Regions from separate parts of the Mesorhizobium sp. M0018 genome, predicted to be linked through region 2. Evidence: predicted binding sites of a transcription regulator. Region 2 holds the regulator's gene; the other holds the start of a gene.
The links. The regulator PhoB, encoded in region 2, activates phosphate uptake and scavenging genes when phosphate is short. The targets are predictions, from matches to a motif close to TGTCATNNANCTGTCAT.
Positions count from the first base shown of each region.

Region 1 (3,414 bases), on a different contig from region 2:
GATGCGGCTGTGCTCGAGGAAACGGCCGACGATCGACTTCACCCTAATGTTCTCCGATAGGCCGGGCACCTGCGGTCTCAGGCAGCAGATGCCGCGCACGACGAGATCGATCTCGACGCCGGCGCGGCTGGCATCGTAGAGCGCATCGATGACGATCGGGTCGACCAAGGCGTTCATCTTCATCCAGATGCGGGCCGGCCTGCCCTCCAGCGCGTGGCTGATCTCATCCGAAATGTGCTGGAGGATGCGGTCGCGCAGCGTAAACGGCGAGATGGCCAGCCGCATCTGCTCGGCCGGCTCGGCATAGCCGGTGATGAAGTTGAACAATTGGGCGACATCGCGCGCGATCGTCGGATCGGTGGTGAAGAAGGACAGGTCGGTGTAGATGCGTGCCGTGACCGGGTGGTAGTTGCCGGTGCCCAGATGCACGTAATTGCGCAGCCTGCCATCCTCGCGCCGCACCACCAGCGACATTTTCGCATGGGTCTTGAGCTCGAGGAAACCGAAGACGACCTGGACGCCGGCGCGCTCGAGGTCGCGCGCCCAGCGGATGTTGGCCTCCTCGTCGAAGCGCGCCTTGAGCTCGACCAGCGCCGTCACCGACTTGCCGGCCTCGGCGGCGTCGACCAGAGCGCGTACGATCGGGCTGTCGTTGGAGGTGCGGTAGAGCGTCTGCTTGATCGCCACCACTTCCGGGTCGGCCATTGCCTGGCGCAGGAACTGCACCACCACGTCGAAAGATTCGTAAGGATGGTGGACGATGATGTCCTTCTCGCGGATCGCGGCAAAACAATCGCCGCCATGCTCGCGGATGCGCTCGGGAAAGCGGGGATTGTAGGGGGTGAATTTCAGATCGTCGCGGGCGACGGCGACGATCTCCGAGATCTGGCTGAGCGCCAGCGGACCGGTGAGCACGCTGATGCGGCTTGCCGAGACGCCGAGCTCGCCGGCGACGAAATCGCGCAATTCGGCCGGCATCAGCCGGTCGAACTCGATGCGGATGACCGAGCCGCGGCGTCGGCGCTTCAGCGCCGTCTCGAACAGCCGCACCAGATCCTCTGATTCTTCCTCGACCTCGATATCGCTGTCGCGGATGATGCGGAACGTGCCGGAGCCCTTGACCTCATAGCCGGGGAACAGCTTGCCGATATAGAGACTGACCGCCTCTTCGAGTGGAATGAAGCGGACATGATGCTTGCGATCCGGCAAACGGATGAAGCGCCTCAGTGCCACCGGCAGGCGCAGAAGCGCGCTCATTTCCTCGCCGTTCTTGCGATGGCGCAATTGCAGCGCCATCGAGAAACCGAGATTGGGAATGAACGGAAACGGATGCGCCGGGTCGATCGACAGCGGCGTCAGGACCGGAAATACCTGCTCCTGGAAATGGTCCTCGAGCCAGGTCTTCTCGTCCTTGGTCAGGCCATCGCGGGTGATGCTTTCGATGCCTTGTTTGTCGAGCAGCAGCATCAGCGCCGAAAGGCTGTTCTGCTGGTCCTCCTGCAGGCGCTCGACCTCGCGCAGCAATTGTTCGAGCTGCTGCTCGGGAGTGCGCCCATCCGGGCTCTTCAGCACGATGCCTTCGCGCACCTGGCCGGCAAGACCAGCGACGCGGACCATGAAGAACTCGTCGAGGTTGGCGGCCGATATCGACAGGAAGCGAACGCGCTCGAGCAGCGGGTGATTGGCGTTCAGCGATTCCTCGAGCACGCGCCGGTTGAATTGCAGCCAGGAAAACTCGCGATTGACGAAGCGATCGGGATTGCCGCCTTCGGGGCTCGCCGCCTCGACGGTGATGAATTCGTTCTGCACCGGCTTCAGTTCGTTCATGGTTCCCGCTCTTCCCACACCGTTCGACGAGCACAGCCTTAACCGGCTTAACTTATCCTCTGACAGGCTTTTGCGACAGTTTCATTTCATCGATCTTGCAAAGAGACGGGTTATGATCCAGATGCAATCGACGAGATCAGGAGACGACGATGGCAGGCGGTTCCATTCCCCATTTCCAGAACGATGCGGGCTACCCGGCAATCGACATCGGCGTCAAGGAATTCATGTGCACCGGCGCCAATCCGCCTTTCGACCATCCGCATGTATTTCTCGACATGGGCGACGACAATGAAAAGGTCTGCCCCTATTGCTCGACGCTCTATCGCTATTCGCCGAAACTGAAGGCATTGGAAACGCAGCCGCCGGGCTGCCTCTATATCGACCAGGCCGCCTGATTCTTCCGCGACAAGCCTGATGCAGGAAACGCAGTCCCGGCAGGTGGTCATCGCCGGGGCGGGCGTCGCCGGGCTGACCGCGGCACTGGCCTTCGCCGAGCGCGGCTATCGGGTAAAACTGTTCGAACAGGCGCAGCACCTCGAGGCTGCCGGCGCCGGTATCCAGCTTTCGCCCAACGCGACGCGCATCCTACGGCAGCTCGGCGTACTCGATCGGCTGCTGGCGACGGCGGTGCGGCCGGAGGCAGTCGTGCTCAAGGATGCCGCCACGCTGCGCAAGCTGGCGCGCGTACCGCTTGGCCAGGCGGCCGACACGCGCTGGGGAGCGCCCTATCTCGTTGCCCACCGCGCGGATCTGCAGTCAGCGCTGATGCAGCGAGTTTCGGAGCAGCCCGGTATCGATCTGATCGCCGGCGCGCGGGTGACCGACATCGCAGCCGGATCGAAAGGTGTTACCGTCACTGCATCGGCTGATGGCGACACGGTCGAGGCTGGCTGTCTTTTGATCGGCGCCGATGGCGTCTGGTCGTCGGTGCGAGAAACGCTTGCCCGCAACGCAGCCGATTTCCGGAGAAGCCGGTTTTCGGGCGAGCTTGCCTGGCGCGCCACGGTGGCCGCCGACAGCCCCGCCGGACAAACCTTAGCAGCGATCGGTGCGCCCGATTGCGTTACTGCATTCCTCTATCCCGGCTTCCATATGGTCGCCTATCCGGTCAGCCGTGGCACTGCCTTCAACCTCGCTGCCTTCACCAAGGGCGAGCGCATCGCCGAAGGCTGGTCGGGGTATGCCGACCCCGCCAGCCTCGCCAGCGCCATGCGTGGTACCGCGCCGGCGCTGGTCCGCCTGGCGAACGAGGCGGCGCCGTGGACGGCATGGCCGATCCACATAGTCGAGCAGCGGCGGTGGACGACGCCGCAAGGCATCGCGCTGATCGGCGATGCGGCGCACGCGATGACGCCGTTTGCCGCACAGGGCGCGGCGATGGCGATCGAGGACGCGGCGACGCTTGCCGGCTTCGTTGCGGCCTCCACAGCCGATCTTGAGGGGGCGCTTGCCGCCTGGGAACAGGCGCGGCGGCCGCGCGTCGCCCAGGTCGCCCGCCGCGGCGCCGTCAATCGCCTCGCCTGGCATGCGGCTGGGCCGGTGGCGATGGCCCGCAACCTGTTCCTGGCGATGCGCTCGCCCGAAAAA
Region 1 is NZ_JAMYVL010000015.1:105,351-108,764, forward strand. It holds gene NKJ81_RS21240 (RNA degradosome polyphosphate kinase) at 1-1,827, opposite strand, end outside; gene NKJ81_RS21245 (zinc-finger domain-containing protein) at 1,977-2,222, shown strand; gene NKJ81_RS21250 (FAD-dependent monooxygenase) at 2,242-3,414, shown strand, end outside.
Region 1: NKJ81_RS21240 (RNA degradosome polyphosphate kinase) is a predicted target of PhoB. The motif match lies at 1,900-1,916, and genes of this name have one in related genera.

Region 2 (3,414 bases):
CGACTACACGATCGTCATCGTCACCCACAACATGCAGCAAGCGGCGCGCGTGTCGCGCCAGACGGCCTTCATGTATCTGGGTGAACTGGTCGAGTTCGACCGGACCGAGAAGATATTCACGTCGCCCCGCGAGAAGCGCACGCAGGACTACATCACTGGCCGCTTCGGCTGAGCCGTTCCGATCATGCATATGAGGACAGGACCATGGGCGAACACACAGTCGCTTCTTTCGACGAGGATCTCGAGCAGATCAGCAAGCTGATCCGCGACATGGCCGACCTCGCCGGTTCGATGGTCGGCGGGGCGACCAAGGCGCTGTTGAATTCCGACAACGTGCTGGCGCAACGCGTCGTTTCCGACGACGCCATCATGGATGCGCGTCAACGCGAACTGGACGACCGCGCCATCACCCTGATCGCCAAACGCCAGCCGATGGCCCACGATCTTCGCCATGTGGTCGGAGCGATCCGCATGGCGGGCGACCTCGAACGCATCGGCGACCTTGCCAAGAATATCGCCAAGCGCGTGAGTGCGGTCGGCCTCAGCGCCACGCCGCGGGACCTGTCGCATTCCATCGACGCGATGGCGCAGCTGGTTCTCATCCAGGTGCAGGGTGTCATCGAGGAATATGCTGCAGGCGATGCGGCCGCGTTGGCCAAGCTGCGTGCCGCCGACGAGCGCATCGACGTCAAATACACGTCCGTGTTCCGCGAGCTGTTGACCTACATGATGGAAGATCCGCGCAACATCACCGCTTGCACGCACCTGCTGTTCTGCGCCAAGAATCTGGAGCGGATCGGCGACCATGTCACCAACATCGCCGAAAATGCGTATTATGTGCTGACCGGCGAGCAATTGCCGGTCAATCGTCCGAAGCAGGACGAAACGACAATGTCCGCACCGGTGACATGATGGGGGTGCCCAGCCGATGATCGCACCACGCATAATGGTGGTGGAGGACGAGGAGCCGTTGGGTGTGCTGCTCCGCTACAATCTCGAATCCGAAGGCTACCAGGTCGAGGTGGTGACACGCGGCGACGAAGCCGAGATCCGTTTGCAGGAGAATGTGCCCGACCTTTTGGTGCTCGACTGGATGATACCAGCGGTTTCCGGCATCGAGCTCTGTCGTCGGTTGCGGGTGCGCCCCGAAACCGAGCGGCTGCCGATCATCATGCTGACCGCGCGCGGCGAGGAGAGCGACCGGGTGCGCGGTCTTTCGACCGGCGCCGACGACTATCTGGTCAAGCCGTTTTCGACACCGGAATTCATGGCCAGGGTCAAGGCGCTGCTGCGGCGCGCCAAGCCGGAAGTGCTGTCCAGCGTGCTGAAGGTCGGCGACATCGTGCTCGATCGCGAATCGCACAGGGTCTATCGCAAGAAGAGCGAAATCAGGCTCGGGCCGACCGAATTCCGGCTGCTCGAGTTCATGATGCGGCATCCGGGCCGTGTCTTCTCGCGCAGCCAGTTACTCGATAATGTCTGGGGGGAGACAATCTACATCGACGAACGCACCGTCGACGTGCATGTCGGGCGGCTGCGCAAAGCCGTCAACAACGGCCGGATGCCGGATGTCATCCGCACCATCCGCGGCGCCGGCTATGCGATCAGGGAAGATTGACCCGCCTGGTCAGGCTACGTTCTTTCTGACGCTGGGCCTCATTTGCGCGCCCGGCGCGAAAATCTCCTGGTCGACGAAGCTTAACGCCCGCATCGCGCAGCCTTCGCGGATCAGAGGCAATTCGTTCGGCTCTGTATCGAAGGAGATCGAGCCTGAATGCTGGCCGCCGGCGGTCTGGGCGATTGCCTTCCGCAAGGCCGGCTCGATCAGATCGAAGGCGGCGGCACTGGCGCCGACCATCGCGACCGGTGCCGGATCGATCAGCGCGAACAGCGAGCCGAGACCGAAACCCAGCGCTTCGCCGGCCTTGCGGTAGGCCTCGCGTTCCGGCCCATCTTTCTCGCGCGCCCGGGCCGCCAGTGCGCGCATGTCGGCGTCGCTGACGTCGGCGACCGGTTCGCTGTCTTCGCTCATCTGCCTGGCGTTGCGCCAGATGGCGTAGTTGCCGGCATACGCCTCGATGCAGCCGCGCCGCCCGCAACGGCAGAGCGCGCCGCCCGGACGATGGATCATGTGGCCAAATTCGCCGCCCGAGGAATGCGTCCCGGTGAACAGTTCGCCCTTCAGCACCAGCCCCATGCCGATGCCATGCGAAAGCAGGATGGCGATGAAGTCATCGCGATAGCGATCCGGATTGCGCCAGCGCAAAGCCACCGCCATCATGTTGCAGTCGTTCTCCACCGTTGCCGGGATGCCGAATTCGTCCTCCAGCATGTCGGCAAAGGCGATGTCGGTCTGCGGCGTGATCGGCGACCACAGCATGGCGCGTGCAGGGGAGTCGGTAATGCCCTGAATCGCCAGGGCGATGCGGGCGACACTGCGGACGTCAAGATCTGGATCCTGCAGCCGGCGCCGGACGATGGCCATGCATTCACGGATCAGCTCGTCGCGCGGCATAGTCAGCGTGTCCAGCCGGCGCTGTTCCTCGGCGACCACCTGTCCCGTATAGTCGATAATGGCGGCCGAAAGGAAATTCAGCGACAACACCACGGTCAGCACCGCCGCCGCTTCCGGGTTGAGGGCGAGGCCGACTTGCGGACGACCGCGTTTCAACGAAACGGGCTCACTTGGCTTGCTCTCGGCGAGGATGCCTTCCCGTATCAGGTCGGAAGAAATCGCCGATATGGTCGAATGACTGAGGCCGGTGGTAGCTGCGATCTCAGTACGCGATGGCTGGCCGGCCCGGCGCACCGCCGAGATCACGATCGCCCGGTTGCGCCGGCGCAAATCGTCATGGCGGATTCCGACCGACATTGTTTTGCTTTCCTCCCGGTTGCCGCGGCCGCTCATGAACCGGAAGCCGTCGGTAATGTCCGACAAATAGTGTCGGATGAGGCAAATAGTGTCAGATGCAGGTGGCGCTGTCATCGTTTATTCCGACGCTCGAAAAAACTCGCAGAGTCATCAAAATCCATCAGAATCGATGTTGACAGCAGCCGGAGATCGGGCCAGTATTTTTTCGAGGCTCGAAAAAATTAGAGCTTCTAAGCTGGTCTTTGAGCCAATTGGTCACGCCGTACGCGGCGCAGGGAGGATATGATGAAGAAATTCACGACCGCCATTCTGGCGGGTGTCGCCATGACGCTGGCGCTGGCGTCGGTGGCGCAGGCTAAAGACAAGGTCATCGGCGTTTCCTGGTCGAACTTCCAGGAAGAGCGCTGGAAGACCGACGAGGCCGCAATGAAGGCGGCCATCGAGGCCGCAGGCGACAAGTATATTTCCGCCGACGCACAGTCCAACCCCGGCAAGCAGCTCACCGACGTCGAGAGCCTGATCTCGCAGGGCGCCACCGCACT
Region 2 is NZ_JAMYVL010000005.1:153,853-157,266, reverse strand. It holds gene pstB (phosphate ABC transporter ATP-binding protein PstB) at 1-172, shown strand, start outside; gene phoU (phosphate signaling complex protein PhoU) at 205-912, shown strand; gene phoB (phosphate regulon transcriptional regulator PhoB) at 929-1,618, shown strand; gene NKJ81_RS09155 (ROK family protein) at 1,628-2,872, opposite strand; gene xylF (D-xylose ABC transporter substrate-binding protein) at 3,158-3,414, shown strand, end outside.